Linked DNA regions of Eleftheria terrae. The protein of the gene in region 1 interacts with the protein of each later gene in a pairwise test. Links are inferred from orthologs where the notes say so. Each region holds a gene or a part of one and is shown on either strand. Other genes may lie near its edges.

The links.
Region 2: the proteins of leuS (region 1) and ligA interact in binary tests that used the Escherichia coli proteins (3 or more experiments, as listed by UniProt). The link is inferred for Eleftheria terrae from one-to-one orthologs.

The regions. Positions count from the first base shown.
Region 1 is NZ_CP106951.1:3,212,044-3,218,136, forward strand. What follows is about bases 1-3,234. They hold leuS (leucine--tRNA ligase), read left to right. Parts: upstream 1-364; coding sequence 365-3,034; downstream 3,035-3,234. Other genes in these bases: N7L95_RS14200 (ExbD/TolR family protein), read left to right, coding at 1-228; N7L95_RS14210 (LPS-assembly lipoprotein LptE), read left to right, coding at 3,040-3,234. Also shown: more of N7L95_RS14210, read left to right, coding at 3,235-3,573; holA (DNA polymerase III subunit delta), read left to right, coding at 3,573-4,664; N7L95_RS14220 (2-hydroxyacid dehydrogenase), read right to left, coding at 4,714-5,658; N7L95_RS14225 (CinA family protein), read right to left, coding at 5,736-6,093.
Region 2 is NZ_CP106951.1:429,712-441,851, reverse strand. What follows is about bases 5,005-7,906. They hold ligA (NAD-dependent DNA ligase LigA), read right to left. Parts: upstream 7,543-7,906; coding sequence 5,467-7,542; downstream 5,005-5,466. Other genes in these bases: N7L95_RS02275 (hypothetical protein), read right to left, coding at 7,704-7,906; N7L95_RS02285 (sensor histidine kinase), read right to left, coding at 5,005-5,276. In the rest of the region: map (type I methionyl aminopeptidase), read left to right, coding at 1-207; N7L95_RS02295 ([protein-PII] uridylyltransferase), read left to right, coding at 221-2,845; def (peptide deformylase), read right to left, coding at 2,909-3,445; more of N7L95_RS02285, read right to left, coding at 3,516-5,004; more of N7L95_RS02275, read right to left, coding at 7,907-10,109; N7L95_RS02270 (HD domain-containing protein), read right to left, coding at 10,558-11,322; N7L95_RS02265 (GlxA family transcriptional regulator), read left to right, coding at 11,419-12,140. UniProt on the Escherichia coli protein: DNA ligase that catalyzes the formation of phosphodiester linkages between 5'-phosphoryl and 3'-hydroxyl groups in double-stranded DNA using NAD as a coenzyme and as the energy source for the reaction.

The DNA.
Region 1 (6,093 bases):
CTGACACCGGCCGGCGAGCTGTACCTCGACCGCGAGCGGCTGGCGCCCGAGGCCTTCGCCGAGCGCGTGGCCAGCGCCGCCCGCCAGAACCCGGAGCTGGAGGTGCAGCTGCAGGCCGACCGCAGCGTGCCCTATGGCGAGGTGGCCGAGCTGATCGGCCAGCTGCAGCTGGCCGGGCTGCACCGCATTGCCTTCGTCGCCGAGCCGGCAGCGGCCGCCAGCCGCTGAGCGGCAGCGTTCCCCGGCCATGCGGGGAGCCCCCGCACCACCGCCAAAGCAGGCCTCGCCTCGGCACCCCTGCTTCCTATAATCGACCACCTTTGGATCCGAGCAGGACCGGCCCCGCACCGCAGGCCCACCACCCATGAACACCGAACAGCCCAAAGCCTACAACCCGCGCGAGGTCGAGACCGCCGCGCAAGCCCACTGGCAGGCCCGCGACGCCTATCGCGTCACCGAGGACACGAGCAAGAAGAAGTTCTACGCCTGCTCGATGCTGCCCTACCCCTCGGGCAAGCTGCACATGGGCCACGTGCGCAACTACACGATCAACGACATGCTGACGCGCCAGCTGCGCATGCAGGGCTACAACGTCCTGATGCCGATGGGCTGGGACGCCTTCGGCCTGCCGGCGGAGAACGCGGCGCTGAAGAACGGCGTGCCGCCGGCGCAGTGGACCTACGACAACATCGCCTACATGAAGAAGCAGATGCAGGCGATGGGGCTGGCGATCGACTGGTCGCGCGAGATCACCACCTGCGATCCGGCCTACTACAAGTGGAACCAGTGGCTGTTCCTCAAGATGCTGGAAAAGGGCATCGCCTACCGCAAGACGCAGGTCGTCAACTGGGACCCGGTGGACCAGACGGTGCTGGCCAACGAGCAGGTGATCGACGGCCGCGGCTGGCGCACCGGGGCGCTGGTGGAAAAGCGCGAGATCCCGGGCTACTACCTGAAGATCACCGACTACGCCGAGGAACTGCTGGAGCATGTGCAGCACCAGCTGCCCGGGTGGCCCGAGCGCGTGCGGCTGATGCAGGAGAACTGGATCGGCAAGAGCGAAGGCGTGCGCTTCGCCTTCCCGCACGAGATTGCCGACGACAGCGGCCAGCTGATCCAGGGCGGCAAGCTCTACGTCTTCACGACGCGGGCCGACACCATCATGGGCGTGACCTTCTGCGCGGTGGCGCCGGAGCACCCCCTGGCCACCCACGCGGCGGCCGGCAACCCGGCGCTGGCGGCCTTCATCGAGGACTGCAAGAAGGGCGGCACCACCGAGGCCGAGCTGGCGCTCAAGGAGAAGGAAGGCCTGCCCACCGGGCTGTTCGTGACCCATCCGCTGAGCGGCGAGCAGGTCGAGGTCTGGGTCGGCAACTACGTGCTGATGAGCTATGGCGACGGCGCCGTCATGGGCGTGCCGGCACATGACGAACGCGACTTCGCCTTTGCGAAGAAGTACGGCCTGCCGATCAAGCAGGTGGTGGCGGTCGAAGGCGAGACCTATTCCACCGACGCCTGGGCCGAGTGGTACGGCGACAAGCAGCGCGGCACCACGATCGCCTCCGGCCGCTTCGACGGCCTGGGCTACAAGGCCGCGGTCGACGCGGTGGCCGATGCGCTGGCGGCACTCGGCCTGGGTGAGAAGAAGACCACCTGGCGCCTGCGCGACTGGGGCGTGAGCCGCCAGCGCTACTGGGGCACCCCCATCCCCATCATCCACTGTGGCGACTGCGGCCCGGTGCCGGTGCCCGAGCAGGACCTGCCGGTGGTGCTGCCCCAGGACTGCGTGCCCGACGGCAGCGGCAACCCGCTGAACAAGCGGGCCGACTTCCTGAACGTGGCCTGCCCGAAGTGCGGCAAGCCGGCTCAGCGCGAGACGGACACGATGGACACCTTCGTCGATTCGTCCTGGTACTTCATGCGGTACTGCGACCCGGCGAACGAGCAGCAGATGGTCGCCGGCGGCGCGCAGTACTGGATGCCGATGGACCAGTACATCGGCGGCATCGAGCACGCCATCCTGCACCTGCTGTATGCGCGCTTCTGGACCAAGGTGATGCGCGACCTCGGCCTGGTGAAGGTGGACGAGCCGTTCACCCGGCTGCTGACGCAGGGCATGGTGCTGAACGACGCCTATTTCCAGAAGCCCGAAGGCGGGGGTAAGAACTTCTACTGGGAATCGGAAGTCGATGTGCTGCGCAATGAGCATGGCCAGATCACGGGCGCGACGCTGAAGAAGGACGGCTCGAAGCTCGAGCACGAACTCACCACGATGTCGAAGTCCAAGAACAACGGCGTCGACCCTCAGGACCTGATCGACACCTACGGTGCCGATACCGCGCGCCTGTTCGTGATGTTCGCCTCGCCGCCGGAGCAGACGCTGGAGTGGAACGATGCCGGCGTGGAAGGCGCGCACCGCTTCCTCAAGCGCGTCTGGAACTACGCGCAGACCCACCGCGAGCAGATCGCCGAGGTGCTGCCCGAAGGCCTGGCGGCCGAGCTGATCTACGCCGCCGCACCCAGCGACGTGAAGGAGCTGCGCCGCGAGGTCTACAAGCTGCTGCAGCAGGCCAGCTATGACTACGAGCGCATGCAGTACAACACCGTGGTGTCGGCCTGCATGAAGCTGCTCAAGACGCTGGAAGGCTTCGACGCCCAGAACCACCCGGACCGGCACTACGCCAGCTGGGCGGTGCACGAGGCGGTGGGCATCCTGTTGCGGGTGCTCTACCCGGCCTGCCCGCACATCACGCAGGCGCTGTGGCAGGACCTGGGCTATGTGGCGCAGTACGGCGAGCTGCTGGATGCGCCTTGGCCGCATGTCGACGAAGGCGCGCTGGTGCAGGACGAGATCGAGCTGATGCTGCAGGTCAACGGCAAGCTGCGCGGCTCGGTGAAGGTCTCGGCGTCGGCCGACAAGGCGGCCATCGAGGCGGCGGCGCTCGCCTCGCCCGACTTTGCCAAGTTCGCCGAGGGCAAGCCGCCGAAGAAGGTGGTGATCGTGCCGGGCCGGCTCGTCAACGTGGTGGTATGAGCCGGATGACGACCCGCTCCGCCGCCGCCCGCCTCCTCCGCCGCCCGCTGTCCCGCCGCGGCCTGCTCGGCAGCGCCGCCATGGCGGCGTTGCTGCTCGGCGGCTGCGGCTTCAAGCTGCGCGGCGCGCCGACCTTCGCCTTCCGCAGCATCCAGCTCGGCGTGGCCCCCCGCTCGGAGCTGTCGCTGGAGCTGCGCCGGCAGCTGGCGGCCGCGCCCGACCTGCGGGTGGTCGAAGCCGCCAAGGACGCCGAGGTGGTGCTCGACGTGCTGGACGACAGCATCGTGCGCTCGGTCAGCGCCAACACGGCCGCCGGCCAGGTGCGTGAAATCACGCTGCGTTCGAGGGTGCGCTTTCGCGTGCGCACGCCCTCCGGCCGGGAGCTGATTCCCGACACCACGCTGGAGCTGGGCCAGCCGCTCAGCTACAACGAAAGCGCGGCCCTCGGCAAGGAAAGCGAGGAAGCCGAGCTGGTGCGCGAGATGCGCCGCGACATCACCACCCAGATGCTGCGCCGCCTGGCCGCGGTGAAGCCCTGATGCAGTTGCGACTGGATCAGCTGCAGGCCCACCTGCAGCGGGAACTGCGGCCGCTCTACACCCTGCATGGCGACGAGGCGCTGCTGGTGCAGGAAGCCTGCGACGCCATCCGTGCCGCCGCCCGGGCCGCCGGCCATGCCGAGCGCACCGTGCACACGGTGGCCGGCGCCCATTTCGACTGGGGCGAACTGCTGGGCGCGGCACAGGCCCTCAGCCTGTTCGCCGACAAGCGCCTGATCGAGATCCGCATTCCCGGCGGCAAGCCGGGCAAGGACGGCTCCGAGGCCCTGCAGCGCTATTGCGAACACCTGGGCGACGACCTGGTGACCATCGTCGTGCTGCCACGGCTGGACAAGACGGCCCAGTCGAGCGGCTGGTTCACCGCGCTCGACGGCGCGGGCGTCACGGTGCGCATCGACCCCATCGAGCGCAAGCTGCTGCCCGGCTGGATCGCACAGCGCCTGTCGGCCCAGGGCCAGCGGGTGCAAGGCGGCGAGGAGGGGCAGCGCACGCTGGCCTTCTTCGCCGACCGGGTGGAGGGCAACCTGCTCGCCGCCCACCAGGAGATCCAGAAGCTGGGCCTGCTCTACCCTCCCGGCGAACTGAGCTTCGAGCAGGTCGAGGTGGCGGTGCTCAACGTGGCCCGCTACGACGTGTTCAAGCTGTCCGAGGCGGTGCTTGCCGGCCAGGTGGCGCGGGTGCTGCGCATGCTCGACGGGCTGGAGGCAGAGGGCGAGGCGGCGGTGCTGGTGCACTGGACGCTGGCCGAGGACATCCGCACGCTCAAGCGGGTGAAGGACGCGCTGCTGGCCGGCCGGCCGCTGCCCATGGCGCTGCGCGAGCAGCGGGTCTGGGGCCTGAAGGAGAAGCTGTTCGAGCGGGTGCTGCCGCGCCTGAGCGACCGCAGCGTGGACGCGCTGCTCGATGCGGCCCAGGTCTGCGACGGCCTGGTCAAGGGCCTGCGCCATCCCGACTGGCCCGCCGAGCCGTGGGCCGCGCTGCGCCGCCTGGCGCTGATGGTGGTGGAAGCGGTCTCGGTGCCGGTCAGCCCGCGCGAGGCGAGCGGCCGCTGGCTGGCGCTGCGCGCCTGACGGCGGCGGCCCTGCCGGCCAGGCCGGGCCGGCATGTCGGCAGCGCCCCTCAGTAGCCGGCCAGCCGGTCCACCAGGTGGTGCAGCGGCTGCCCCGCGCGCAGGGCGCGCACATTGGCCGCCACCACCGCAGCCGCGGTGGTCGGGTCGGTCTGGGCCGCCACATGCGGCAGCACCGTGACGCGCGGGTGCGACCACAGCAAGTTGCCAGCCGGCAGCGGCTCCTCGCGGAACACATCCAGCACGGCATGCCGCAGCCGGCCTTCTTCCAGCGCCACCAGCAGGTCGGCCTCCACCACATGGCCGCCGCGCGCCAGGTTCACCAGGCTGCTGCCCTCGCGCATGCGGGTGAAGGTGCGGGCATCGAAGAGCCCCTCGGTGTGCGGCGTCAGCGGCAACAGGTTGATGACGATGTCGGCCTCCGGCAGGGCCGCCTGCAGGCCTTCCGGGCCGCTGCAGGTGAGCACGCCGTCCAGCCGGGCCGGCCGCCGGCTCCAGGCCGTCACGCGATAGCCATTGGCCAGCAGCCGCAGCGCCACCGTGCGGCCCATCTCGCCCAGGCCCAGCACCAGCACCGCCACCTGGTCGGCGCGGCGCTGGCCGTGCTGCAGCCATTGCGCCTGCCGCTGCTGGCGCGCGTAGTCGTAGAAGCCCCGCTGCAGCGAGAGCACCGCCCACAGCGCAGTCTCGGCCATCGCCTCGTTCATGGCCGGGTCCACCATGCGGGCCAGTGGCACGCCGGCCGGCAGGCCGGGATCGCGCAGCAACCGGTCCACGCCGGCCCACAAGGACTGCACCAGGCGCAGGCGTGGCAGGCCAGCCAGGCTGCCAGGCGGCGGGTTGGCGACGATGGCGACCTCCACCTCCTCGCGCTCCCCGGCCGCCAGGCCGGGATGCCAGACGCACCACTGCTCGCCGGGCAGGTGGCCCTGCAGCTCGGCCAGCCAGCGGGCCCGTTCAGCATTGTCGAAGGAAGCAGCCAGCAGGAGGCTCATGGCGGTCGGCAACGGAGGTAAGGATCGCCACACTGTAGGGCATGCAGCGCCGGCCTAGCGCCAGCGCGGCAGCGGCCTCAGTCGCCGCTGACGATCGCCACCAACCGGGTCAGCGCATGACCCACCGCGGCGGACCGCACCTGGGCCCGGTCGCCCTTGAAGCGCACGCATTCGGTGTGCACGAAGTCCTGCCCGCGCGCAAAGCCGAACCACACGGTGCCGACCGGCTTGGCTTCGCTGCCGCCGCCCGGCCCGGCGATGCCGGTCACCGCCACGCTGATGTGCCCGCGCGAGTGCTGCAGGGCGCCCAGCGCCATGGCCATCGCCACCTCGCGGCTGACCGCGCCGTGGCGGGTGATCAGCTCGGCCGGCACGCCCAGCAGCTCGGTCTTGGCCTCGTTCGAATACGTCACCATGCCGCGCTCGAACCAGTCG
Region 2 (12,140 bases), 2.8 Mb from region 1 along the record:
ATGATCTTCACGATCGAGCCGATGATCAACGCCGGCAAGCGCCACATCCGCGAGATGCCGGACGGCTGGACCATCGTCACCAAGGACCGCTCGCTATCGGCGCAGTGGGAGCACACGGTGCTGGTCACCGAAACCGGCTACGAGGTGCTCACCTTGTCCGAAGGCTACCCGCCGCTGCCCGACTTCGTCACCGCCACCGCGACCTGATCGCCCGCCCGGCATGACGGCCCAGCCCCGTGAGCCCATGGCCCCGGCCGTTGCGCCGGGCGACGTGACCGACCTGCGAGCCCGCTTCCGCAAGGGCAAGGCCGACATCCTGGACGTGTTCCGCCAGGCCCGGCCCAGCGCCGCGGCCGCGCGTCGCCTGCTCAAGAGCCTGACCCGGCATGTCGACGAGACGCTCGACGGCCTCTGGCAGCATGCCTTCCTGCCGCGCGGCGCGGCGCTGGTCGCAGTGGGCGGCTATGGGCGGGGCGAGCTGTTCCCGTACTCCGACGTGGACGTGCTGGTGCTGCTGCCGGACGACACCTCGCTGCAGCACGATGCGAATGCCGCGCTGAAGTCCAGCATCGAGGGATTCATCACCGCCTGCTGGGACATCGGGCTGGAGATCGGCTCCAGCGTGCGCAGCGTGAGCGAATGCCTGGAGGAAGCCGAGCGCGACGTGACGGTGCAGACGGCGCTGCTCGAATCGCGCTTCCTGTGCGGCTCCAAGGCGCTGTACCAGCACTTCCGCCGGGCCTATGAACGGCAGCTGGACGCACCGGCCTTCCTGCGCGCCAAGACGCTGGAGATGCGCCAGCGCCATCAGAAGTACGAGGACACGCCCTACTCGCTGGAGCCCAACTGCAAGGAAAGCCCGGGCGGCCTGCGCGACCTGCAGGTGGTGCTGTGGGTCGCACGCGCCGCCGGCCTGGGCAAGACCTGGGCGGAGCTGGCCGCCCGCGGGCTGGTGACCTCCTTCGAGGTCAAGCAGCTGCAGCGCAACGAGGGCATGCTCAAGCTGATCCGTGCCCGGCTGCACCTGGTGGCCGGCCGCCGCGAGGACCGGCTGGTGTTCGACCTGCAGACCTCGGTGGCCGAGACCTTCGGCTTCCAGGCCACGCGGGCGCGGCGCGCCTCGGAAGCGCTGATGCACCGCTACTACTGGGCCGCCAAGGCGGTGGCCCAGCTGAACCAGATCCTGATGCTCAACATCGAGGAGCGCATCAGCGGCTCGCAGGACGAGCCGATGCGCCCGATCGACGCCGAGTTCTTCGACCGCGCCGGCATGCTCGAGGTGGCCAGCGACGACCTGTACGAGCGCGACCGCCACGCCATCCTGCGCACCTTCCTGCTCTACCAGCAGACGCCGGGCGTGAAGGGCCTGTCGGCCCGCACGCTGCGGGCGCTGTACAACGCCCGCGAGCTGATGGACAGCGAGTTCCGCCGCGACCCGGTGAACCGCCAGACCTTCCTGCAGATCCTGAAGGAGCCGCAGGGCCAGACGCATGCCTTCCGGCTGATGAACCAGACCAGCGTGCTGGGCCGCTACCTGTGGGTGTTCCGCCGCATCGTCGGGCGCATGCAGCACGACCTGTTCCATGTCTACACCGTGGACCAGCACATCCTGATGGTGCTGCGCAACGTGCGGCGCTTCTTCGTGCCCGAGCATGCGCATGAGTACCCGTTCTGCTCCCAGCTGGCGGCGCAGTTCGAGCAGCCCTATGTGCTGTGGGTGGCGGCGCTCTTCCACGACGTGGCCAAGGGCCGTGGCGGCGACCATTCCGACCTCGGCGCCGAGGAGGTGAGGCGCTTCTGCCGCGACCACCAGATCCCGAAGGACCATGCGCGGCTGATCGAATTCCTGGTGAAGCACCACCTCACCATGTCGCGCATCGCCCAGAAGGAAGACCTGAGCGATCCTGACGTGATCCAGTCCTTCGTGCAGACGGTGGGCGACGAGCGCTGCCTGACCGCGCTGTACCTGCTCACGGTGGCCGACATCCGTGGCACCAGCCCCAAGGTCTGGAACGCCTGGAAAGGCAAGCTGCTGGAAGACCTGTACCGGCTGACGCTGCGGGCGCTGGGCGGCGGCAAGCCGAACCTCGACACTGAGATCGAAGCGCGCAAGCAGGAAGCCCTGCACACGCTCAACCTGTATTCGCTCTTGCCCGGCACGCAGGAAGCGCTGTGGAAGACGCTGGAGCTGAGCTATTTCGCCCGCCACGATGCCGGCGACATCGCCTGGCACAGCCGCTCGCTGTGGCGCTACGTGGCCACCGACAAGCCGGTGGTGCGGGCCCGCCTGTCGCCGGTGGGCGAAGGACTCCAGGTGCTGGTGTACGCGCCCGACCAGGCCGACCTGTTCGCCCGCATCTGCGGCTATTTCGACAGCGCCGGCTTCAGCATCCTGGATGCCAAGGTCCACACCACCAAGACCGGCTATGCGCTGGACACCTTCCAGGTGATCTCGCCCAGCCTGGACCACCACTACCGCGACCTGATCTCGCTGGTGGAGAACCAGCTGGGCCTGGCCCTGGTCAATTCGGGCCCGTTGCCCGAGCCCAGCCGGGGCCGGCTGTCGCGCCGGGTCAAGTCCTTCCCGGTCAAGCCGCGCGTCATGCTGCGGCCGGACGAACGGGCCCAGCGCTGGCTGCTGAGCGTGTCGGCCAGCGACCGCTCAGGCCTGCTTTATTCCATTGCACGGGTGCTGGCCAAGTACGGCGTCAACCTGCAGCTGGCCAAGGTCACCACCCTGGGCGAACGGGTGGAAGACACCTTCCTGATCGACGGGCCGGCGCTGCAGCAGAGCAAGGTGCAGCTGGAGATGGAGTCGGACCTGCTCGACGTGCTGGGGCCGTGAGGCCCGCGGCCGCGCCGGCAGCAGGAACGCACGGCGCAGCGCGCGCCCTCCCCGCCTGGCGACTCAGTCGTCGCTCGCGGCGTCCAGTTCGGGAAACAGCACCGAGGTGAAGCCGAAGCGGCTGAAGTCGCGCACGCGCATCGGGTAGAGCACGCCCTGCAGGTGATCGCACTCGTGCTGCACCACCCGGGCGTGGAAGCCTTCGGCCTCACGCTCGATGCGTTGGCCGCGAACGTCGAAGCCGCTGTAGCGGATGCGTGCAGGGCGCGGCACCACCCCGCGCAGGCCGGGCACCGAGAGGCAGCCCTCCCAGCCTTCTTCCTCGCTGTCGCCCAGCGGCACGATGGCCGGGTTGACCAGCACCGTCTCCGGCACCGGTGGCGCGTCGGGATAGCGCTGGTTGCTGCCGAAGCCGAAGATCACCACCGCCAGGTCCACGCCGATCTGCGGCGCCGCCAGGCCCGCGCCCCGGGCCGCCCGCATGGTGTCGAACAAGTCGCCCACCAGCGCATGCAGCGCCGGTGTATCGAAATCGCGCACCGGCTGCGCCACGCGCAACAGGCGCGGGTCCCCCATCTTCAGGATCTCTCTGATCGCCATGCTCACTTCCCTGGCCCCACCACGGGGCCGCCACAGGCGCCACACCACGCGGCGCAGCGGTGTGACCCGCTCAAGGCCCGGCCGTGCCGGCGCGCCGCTGCGGGTCGATGCGCTGCCGCGCATGCAGCGGCAGGCCATTGTCGCAGGCACCTGGCGAGGACAGCGGCAGCTCCACGGTGAACACGGTGCCGCAGCCGTCACCGTCGCTGTCGACGCGGACGCTGCCGCCGTGCAGGCGCGTCAGTTCGCGCACGATGGCCAGGCCCAGCCCCAGGCCGCCGTGGCGACGGCTGGTGGCTGCCTCCTGCTGGCGGAAGCGGTCGAACACATGGGGCAGGAACTCGGGCTTGATGCCGCGCCCGGTGTCGCTCACCGTGATGCAGGCCCAGCCACCCCGGCTGGCCAGGCTCACCGTGACCCGCCCACCTTCGGGCGTGAACTTGACCGCGTTGCCCAGCAGGTTGCCCACCACCTGCTGCAAGCGCGCCGGGTCGGCCTGCAGGCGCAGCGGCGCGGTGTCCAGGCGCAGCTGGATGGTGATGGACTTGCTTTCGGCTGCCGGCCGCACCGCCGCGCAGGCCTCCTGCAGCAGGCTGCCCAGCTCGATCTCCATGCGTTCGAGCTTGATGCGGCCTTCGACGATGCCACGGGTGTCCAGCAGGTCTTCGATCAGCCGGGTCTGCGACTGGGCGTTCTGGGCGATCACCGCCAGCCCGGCCTGCAGGTCCGCTTCGCCGACATGCCGTGCCTGCAGCACGCGGGCCCAGTTCAGCACCGCCGCCAGTGGCGTGCGCAGCTCGTGCGAGACCAGCGCCAGGAACTCGTCTTTCTGCCGGTTCGCCTCCTGCGCCTCGGCACGGGCCCGCTGCTCGCTTTGCAGCAGCCGTGCCTTCTCGGCATCGGCCCGCTGGCGCTCGATCAGGTCGGCCGCCTGGCGTGCCAGCAGGTCCACCACTCTGAGGCGATATTCCGGCGGGCAGCCCGGCGTGCTCCAGTGGGTCGAGAGCACGCCGATGGGCTGGCCGGCCCGGCTGAGCAGCGGCGTCGCCTGCAGTGCCCGCACGCCGGCGGCATGCAACACCGCGAGCGTCTCAGGATGGCGAAACAGCTCGGCCCGGTCGATGTCCTCCACCACAACGCGCTGGCGCCGCGCCAGCGCGGTGCCGCAGGCCGCTGCGCCGTGGGCGACGGTCGCGAAATAGGCCTGGAAGTCGCGGTCCAGCCCGCGGCCGGCGCGCAGCGTCAGGCTGCCATTGGCGGGGTCGTAGAGCTGCAGCGACCCCATGCTCGCGCCGGTCACTTCCGTGGCGGCGTCGACGATGCTCTGCAGCAGCCGGTCGAGGTCGTCGGCCTGGCCGATCGACAGGCTGATGGCATGCAGGCGGCGCAAGGCCGCGATCTCCTGCTCCTGCCGTGCCTCGCTGCGGGCCAGCGCCAGCTCGGCCCGCTTGCGGGCGCCGATGTCCAGCAGCACGCCGCTCATGCGCACACAGCGGCCGCGCTCATCCATCACCGGCCGTCCCCGGCCTTCCACCCAGCGCGTCGGCAGGCCGGCGGGCGCCACCCGGAATTCGGCGGCATACGGCTCGCCGCTTTCCATGGTGTGCTGCAGCGCCTGCCGGACACGATCGCGATCATCCGGCACGATGAGCTCGAAGAACGCTTCCGGCGAGGCGTCGGCCTCGATGCCCAGCATCTCCCTCACCGGTCCCAGCCGGGTGGCGCGCGCCCGGGCCAGGTCCCAGTCCCATGCGATGGCCTGGGCCGCCTGCAGCGCATACTGCATCCGCTCGTGCAGGTGGACGAAGGACTCCTTGCCTCGGTGTTCCATACATCCCTCCCGTGCTGCAGTACGCAGCGTCACGCCAGCCCTGGCCGGCCCGCCTACGATGCGCCACTGTAGAACGATGGCCGCTGCCGTGCGCTGGAAACTGCAGCCGTTCGGAGGGTTGCCCCATCGGGCAAGGGACGGGGTGCCTGCCGCACCGTCCGCCCTGCCCTGATGGCGCGGCGTCTGCCGTTCAGCCGGCCAACAAGGCGCGCAGGCCGTCCTCGTCCAGCACTGCCACGCCCAGTTCCTGGGCCTTGGCCAGCTTGCTGCCTGCCTCGGCCCCCGCCACCAGGAAATCGGTCTTCTTGGACACCGAGCCGGCGACTTTACCGCCCGCCGCCTCGATCAGCTCCTTGGCCTCCTCGCGCGTCATCGAGGGAAGCGTTCCCGTGAGCACGAAGGTCTTGCCGCTCAGGGCACGCGGCGCACTGCTGGCCGCGCCTTCGCCCTCCTCCCAGTGCACGCCGGCGGCGCGCAACTGCTCCACCACCTCGCGGTTGTGCGGCTGCTCGAAGAAGGTGTGGATGCTCTCGGCCACCACCGGCCCGACATCGTTGACCTCCAGCAGCTGCTCCACGCTGGCGTCCATGATGCGGTCAAGCTGCCCGAAGTGGCGGGCAAGGTCTTTCGCGGTGGCTTCGCCGACATGGCGGATGCCCAGGCCGAACAGGAAGCGGCCGAGCGTCGTGCGCTTGGACGATTCGAGCGCCGCCACCAGGTTCTGCGCCGATTTCTCGGCCATGCGCTCCAGCGCGGAGAGCTTGGCCACCCCCAGCGTGTACAGCTCGGGCAACGTCCGGATCAGCCCCTGGTCCACCAGCTGCTCGACCAGCTTGTCGCCCAGGCCCTCGATGTCGAGCGCGCGGCGCTGCGCGAAGTGCAGGATGGCTTGCTTGCGCTGGGCGGCGCAGAACAGGCCGCCGGTGCAGCGCCAATCCACCTCGCCTTCCTCGCGCACGATGTCGGAGCCGCACACCGGGCAATGGCCGCCCAGGCGGCGGTACAGGTCCCAGGGCTCGCCCGCGGCGACCTCGTCGGGGCGCCGCTCCAGCACCACCGACACCACCTCCGGAATGACGTCGCCGGCGCGCCGCACGATGACGGTGTCGCCGATGCGCACATCCTTGCGGGTGATTTCGTCCTGGTTGTGCAGGGTCGCATTGGTCACCGTCACGCCGCCGACGAACACCGGCGCCAGCTTGGCCACCGGCGTCATCTTGCCGGTGCGCCCGACCTGCACATCGATGTCGCGCACGGTGGTGGTCTGCTCCTGGGCGGGGTACTTGTGCGCCACCGCCCACACCGGCTCACGGTTGCGAAAGCCGAGCTGGCGCTGCAGCGCCAGGCTGTTGACCTTGTAGACCACACCGTCGATGTCGAAGGGCAGCGCGTCACGCTTGGCCGCCACCTGCTGGTGAAAGGCCACCAGCCCCTCGGCACCGTGGGCCACCGTGCGTTCTGCGCTGACCGGCAGGCCGAAGGCGGCCAGGGCGTCCAGGATGCCGCTGTGCGTGTCAGGCGCACCGGGCCAGTCGCCCACCTCGCCCAGGCCATAGGCATAGAAGGACAGCGGCCGCTGCGCCGTGATCTTGGGGTCGAGCTGGCGCACCGCTCCGGCGGCGGTGTTGCGCGGGTTGATGAAGGTGCGCTCGCCTGCCTCGCGCTGCCGGGCGTTGAGGCGTTCGAAGGCATCGCGGCGCATGTAGATCTCGCCGCGCACCTCCAGCACCGCCGGCACGGCACCGTCGAGCAGGCGCAGCGGGATCTGGCCGATGGTGCGGATGTTGGCCGTGACGTCCTCGCCCTGCTCGCCGTTGCCACGGGTGACGGCGCGCACCAGCAGGCCGGCCTCGTAGCGCAGGCTGATGGCCAGGCCGTCGAACTTCAGCTCGGCGGCATAGTCCACCGGCGGGTCTTCGGGCGACAGTCCCAGGCGCTTGCGGATGCGGGCATCGAAGGCCACCGCCCCGTCGGCGGTGGTGTCGGTCTCGGTCTGGATCGACAGCATCGGCACGCGGTGCGGCACCGAGGCGAGCTCCTGCAACAGCGCGCCGCCGACGCGCTGCGTGGGCGAGTCGGGTGTCTGCAGCTCGGGATAGGCGGTCTCCAGCGCTTGCAGCTCCTGGAAGAGCTTGTCGTACTCGGCATCCGGGACCTCGGGATCGTCGAGCACGTAATAGCGATAGGCGTGGTGGTGCAGCTGGGTGTGCAACTCGGCGGCGCGCGCCAGCGCGGCATCGCGGTCGGGAGAGGAGGAAGAGGACATGCGGACTCGACTACCGGGGAAAGGGCCTGCAAAGGCACAAGCATGCCATGAGACCCGGAATGAAAAACGGGCCGGTCGAGGACCGGCCCGTGGCCACGGCGCGGGCAAGGGCACCGCGCCGGCCGGCGCGCCTGGCGCGCCGTGATGTCAGGGCAGGACGGTCAAGGCATGAAGGGCACCGTGGTGCCGTCCACCTCGATCACCAGGCCGCTGCCGGTGCCGCGCACGCGGCCGACCAGCTGGCCGCCGCTCTTCACTTCCACCACGCCCTGGATGCCGCCGCCAACGACGATCTGCGTCGTCAGCTCACCGGTGAACTCATAGCGCCGACCGTTGACGTCGAACACCACGTTCTCGTAGGCCATGCGGGTGCGGCCCGTGCCACCGGCCAGCGGCTCGGCGAACTCGAACACCAGGGTGCTGTCCACCGGGAAGGTGGCATTCACGCCCTGCACGCCGTCGAGCGCGGTGGTGGTGGCCAGCACGGTGATCACGCTGCGATCCACCTTCTCCGCGCCAGTGACGGTGCGGGTGTAGCTGGACTTCGCGCCTCCCGTCACGGTGACGTCGGAGGCCCAGCCGTCGTCGCCGTCCGAGGTGCGCACGCGGGCGTTCTGCATCAGCGAGGAGGTGGTGCCGGCGTCCGGATTGAGCGAGACGCGCTCGTAGTTCATGCCCACGGTGCCCGAGTGGGTCACCTGGTCGCTGACGCAGTTGCTGAAGGTGGCCGACACCTCACCCTTGGCCGGCAGCGGCTTGCCCACCGGGAAGGGCGCGCTTTGCAGCGTGACCGCCGCCGAGCCGCTGCTGCAGACCTCGGCCGGATCGAGGGCGACCAGCGTGTCCTCCTCGGCGAAGATCATGGGCGCCACCGCGGCCTGGTGCACGTACAGCGGCAGCTGGATCATGCGCAGCACCTTGATCTTCTCAGAGGTGGCGCTATCGGCCACCGTGAGGCGCACCGTCTCGCTGACGGTGCTGCCCGCCGGGCTGGTGGCCACCACGCTGAACATCGCGCCGTCGTCGGCAGCGGTGAGCACCGGGGTCCGGTAGGAGCTGCCGGTGGCACCGGCAATCGCCACGCCGTTGCGGCGCCATTGCAGGGAAACGCCGCGCGGGTTCTCCAGGGCGACCACGAACTCGACGGTATCGCCCACAGCGGCCGTGCGGGCCGCCGGCTGGACCGAGAACACCGGCGGCTTGGCCGCAGTGACGGTCAGCACTGCCTCGTTGCTCGTCACTGTGCCGAGCCGGTTGCTCACCACGACCGAGAAGCGCGCCCCGCTATCGGCCATCAGTGCCGGGTAGAGCAGCAGCGTGTCACCGGTGGCGCCGGCGATCGGCTGGCCATTGCGGCGCCACTGGTAGCTCAGCGGCCGGCTGCCCTGCGCCAGCACCGTGATGGCGGCGAACTGGCCGACCTCGACGCTGACGCTGCTCGGCTGCTGCAGCAACGTGGGCGGCTGCGGCCCCTCCGGCAGGACCAGGCACTGCGGCAGGTAGATGTCCACAGCGGACGGCCCGACCTGGGTGGCCACCGCGTTCTCGCCCTCGAAGTCGCGGCCGATGATGGTGGCGCGGCCATTGCGGCGGATCGGCACCACGAACTCGCCCGCCGGCGTCGTCGGTACCGAGGCGCTGCCCGAGTAGTCGATGCCATGGCTCTCGGCATAGCCGGGAACGACCGGCTTGCCGTCCTTGTACTTCAGGCAGCCGTGCACATAGATCGTGTCCTGCACCTTGTCGGCGTTCCAGTAGGTGAAGTGCTTCACCTTGCCTTCGTAGTACTGCTGCGGCGGGCTGCCTTTCAGGCTGGCCTCCCCCTCCTGCACCCAGCGGCCGCGCGATTCGTCGAACCACCACAGCGGAATCGTCGGCTCGGGCGTGGTCGAACGCGTGGAGAGCGGGATGCGCAGGGTCGCCTCCTGCCCGGCCTTGAGGTTGACCCGACGGCCGTCGGCGTCGCGCAGGCGCACCTGCACCGCGCCGAAGCTCTCGATGCGCTGGCCGGCATCGGTGGTGTAGTCGCCCGGCATGCTGCCCGGGTCGTTGGCCGGATTCAGCGGTGTCAGGTCCACCGTGACGCGCCCGCGCGGCGCGCCGCCGCCCACCACTTCCAGGCTGTTGGCCGGCAGGTCCACCCGGGCGGTGCTGCCCGGCATGGTGACCACACCCGGCTGACCGGCGTCGATGGTGGCGCTGGCGCCCACCCGCACCAGCCTCACTTCACCGCGGCTGCGCTGGCCGGCGCTCAGGTCCAGGGCCAGGAAGCCATCGGCATAGCCGGCCTTCTCCACCTTGAAGACGCGCCGCCCACCGGCCGGCACGCCGTCCACCGTGAAGCGCCCGTTGGCGTCGGTGCGGACATCGACACCTTCGGTGGTGACACGTGCGTCGGTCAGCGCGGCCGACGTATCGCTGGCCACGGCCAGGCCCGACACGCTCGCGGTGGCCGGCTTTTCACCACCGTCGTCACCACCACCGCCACCGCCGCCACAAGCGGCCAGGGCCAGGACAAGAGCGGCGGCCTTGGCACCAGCCAGCCATCGCAGCAAGCGATCATTCACGGGAAACTCCCTTCAAGGATGGAGGTACTGCGGCCAGGGCGGCACCAGGCACACCTTCGCAGCGCAAAACCACGGGGCTCTGCGGCCCCTGGCGCGGCGAAGTGTAAAAGCCGCCGCTGCAGGCCCCAGCCAGTCCCTGGGCCCCTAAGTGAGGGAACTTTGCAACAAACGGTTAATGTTGCCCGGCCCAGCGGCCGCAGTGGCGCCTGCGGCCGGCGAGGCACCGCGCCGCCACCCGCGGGGCGTGCTCCGGGGCGTGCCGGGCGTGCCCGGCGTGCCCGACGTGCCCGACGTGCCCGGCGTGCCCGGGCCTGCCGCCGCACCGTGCCGGCCATGCGCCATGGCTGCCGCGACGACCGCATGTGACCGCTGCATGCCGTGGCGGCGTGCCGCGGGCGTCTGCCGTGGCCGCCAGCAGAACGGCCTGCCAGGGTGGATCCGGGGCCGGTCACTCGTCGAAGGGGGCCTGGCGCACCAGGTCGATGAAACCGAAGCGGTGCACCCACAGGCCAATGCGGGTGTGCGGGGCGGCGTCGGCCTGGTGCTGCAGGCAGGGGCACAAGGCCGCCTTCATCTGCAGGCGCGGATGCCGCTGCAGCACCGCCTGGCGCAATGGGTTCGGCACTTCCCGATGGCGGCGGCCGATCACGTCCAGCGCCGCGCCGGCCTGCACCAGGTGGGCCTCCACCCCGCACTCCACCGGCACACGGGGGTTGAGGTGCAGGCTGATGGCCTCCGCAACGCAAGCCGCCTGCACCGGGCTGGCGCCCGCCTGGCGCATCAGCGCCTCGGCTGCCGCCGCTCCCCGCACCGCGAAGCAGCGCCGGGCCGGCTCGGCATGCGCTTCGGTCAGGCCCAGGTCGTGCAGCAGGGCGGCGGCGAAGAACAGACTGCGGTCGGGCTTCAGGCCCTGGTTCAGGGCCAGCAGGCTGCCCCAGGCATAGGTGCGCCAGGCATGCTCCGTCAGCCAGCGTGGCTGCACGGCCTCGGCGGCCGCCAGGGCGGCACGGGCCAGCTTGTCATGGGGCGGCGCAATGTGCCGCAGGGCGTCCGCGTCGAGCTCCAGCAGGCCCGGCGCCGGTGGCGTCAGCCTGCCGCGGCGCCATTGCTTCAACCGCGCCGCCATCGCGCCAAGCAGCAATCCCCAGCGCTCGCGCGGGCTGAGCACCCCGCCGCCGGCCTGCGCCCATTCCCATCCACCCATGCTGTTCATGACATCCTCCTTGTGTGGCCATGGGCGTCAGTGTGCAAATCGACAAAGCCGCCGGCGAGTGGCAGGATCGACGTTCAACGCACCATTCTTGACAACATGCAAGTGGCCGTCCTCGTGCTCCCCCAGGTGATGGACAGCAGCCTCTCGATCACGCTGGACGTGATCTCGGCCGCCAACCAGCTGGCCGGGTACCAGGGCCGGGCAGCGCCCTTCAGCGTGGTGACCGCCGGCCTCGGCCGCCGCGTGCAGGCGGGCTCGGGCTTGCACATCGGTGGACTGACGCCCTTGCGCGCGCTTGGCGTGCCGGCGCTGGTGGTGGTGCCCGGCGCACGGCTGGCCCTGCCGGCACAGCTCGATGCCTGGCTGGCCAGCCCGCCGCTGCGCCGCGCCATTGGCTGGCTGCGGCAACAGGCTGAGCAGGGAGCCGCGGTGGCGGCCTCCTGCGCCGGCACCTTCGTGCTGGCGGAGGCCGGGCTGCTGCAGGGCCGCACCGCCACCACCACCTGGTGGCTGGCCCCGCACTTCCGGCAGCGTTACCCCGGCGTCGAACTCGACATGCAGCAAATGGTGGTGGGCGATGCACAGGTGCGCTGCGGCGGTGCCGCCTTCAGCCAGGCGGACCTGATGCTGGAGCTGGTGGCCAGCCATGCCGGGCCGGCACTTGCGCAGGACTGCGCCCGTTACCTGATGCTCGACCGGCGCAGCAGCCAGATGCGCTACGCCATCCCCGGCCATCTGGCACGCCAGCATCCGGTCATCGGCGAGGCGGAACGCTGGATCCGGCAGCGCCTGCACCAGCCCATCCACATCGGCGAGCT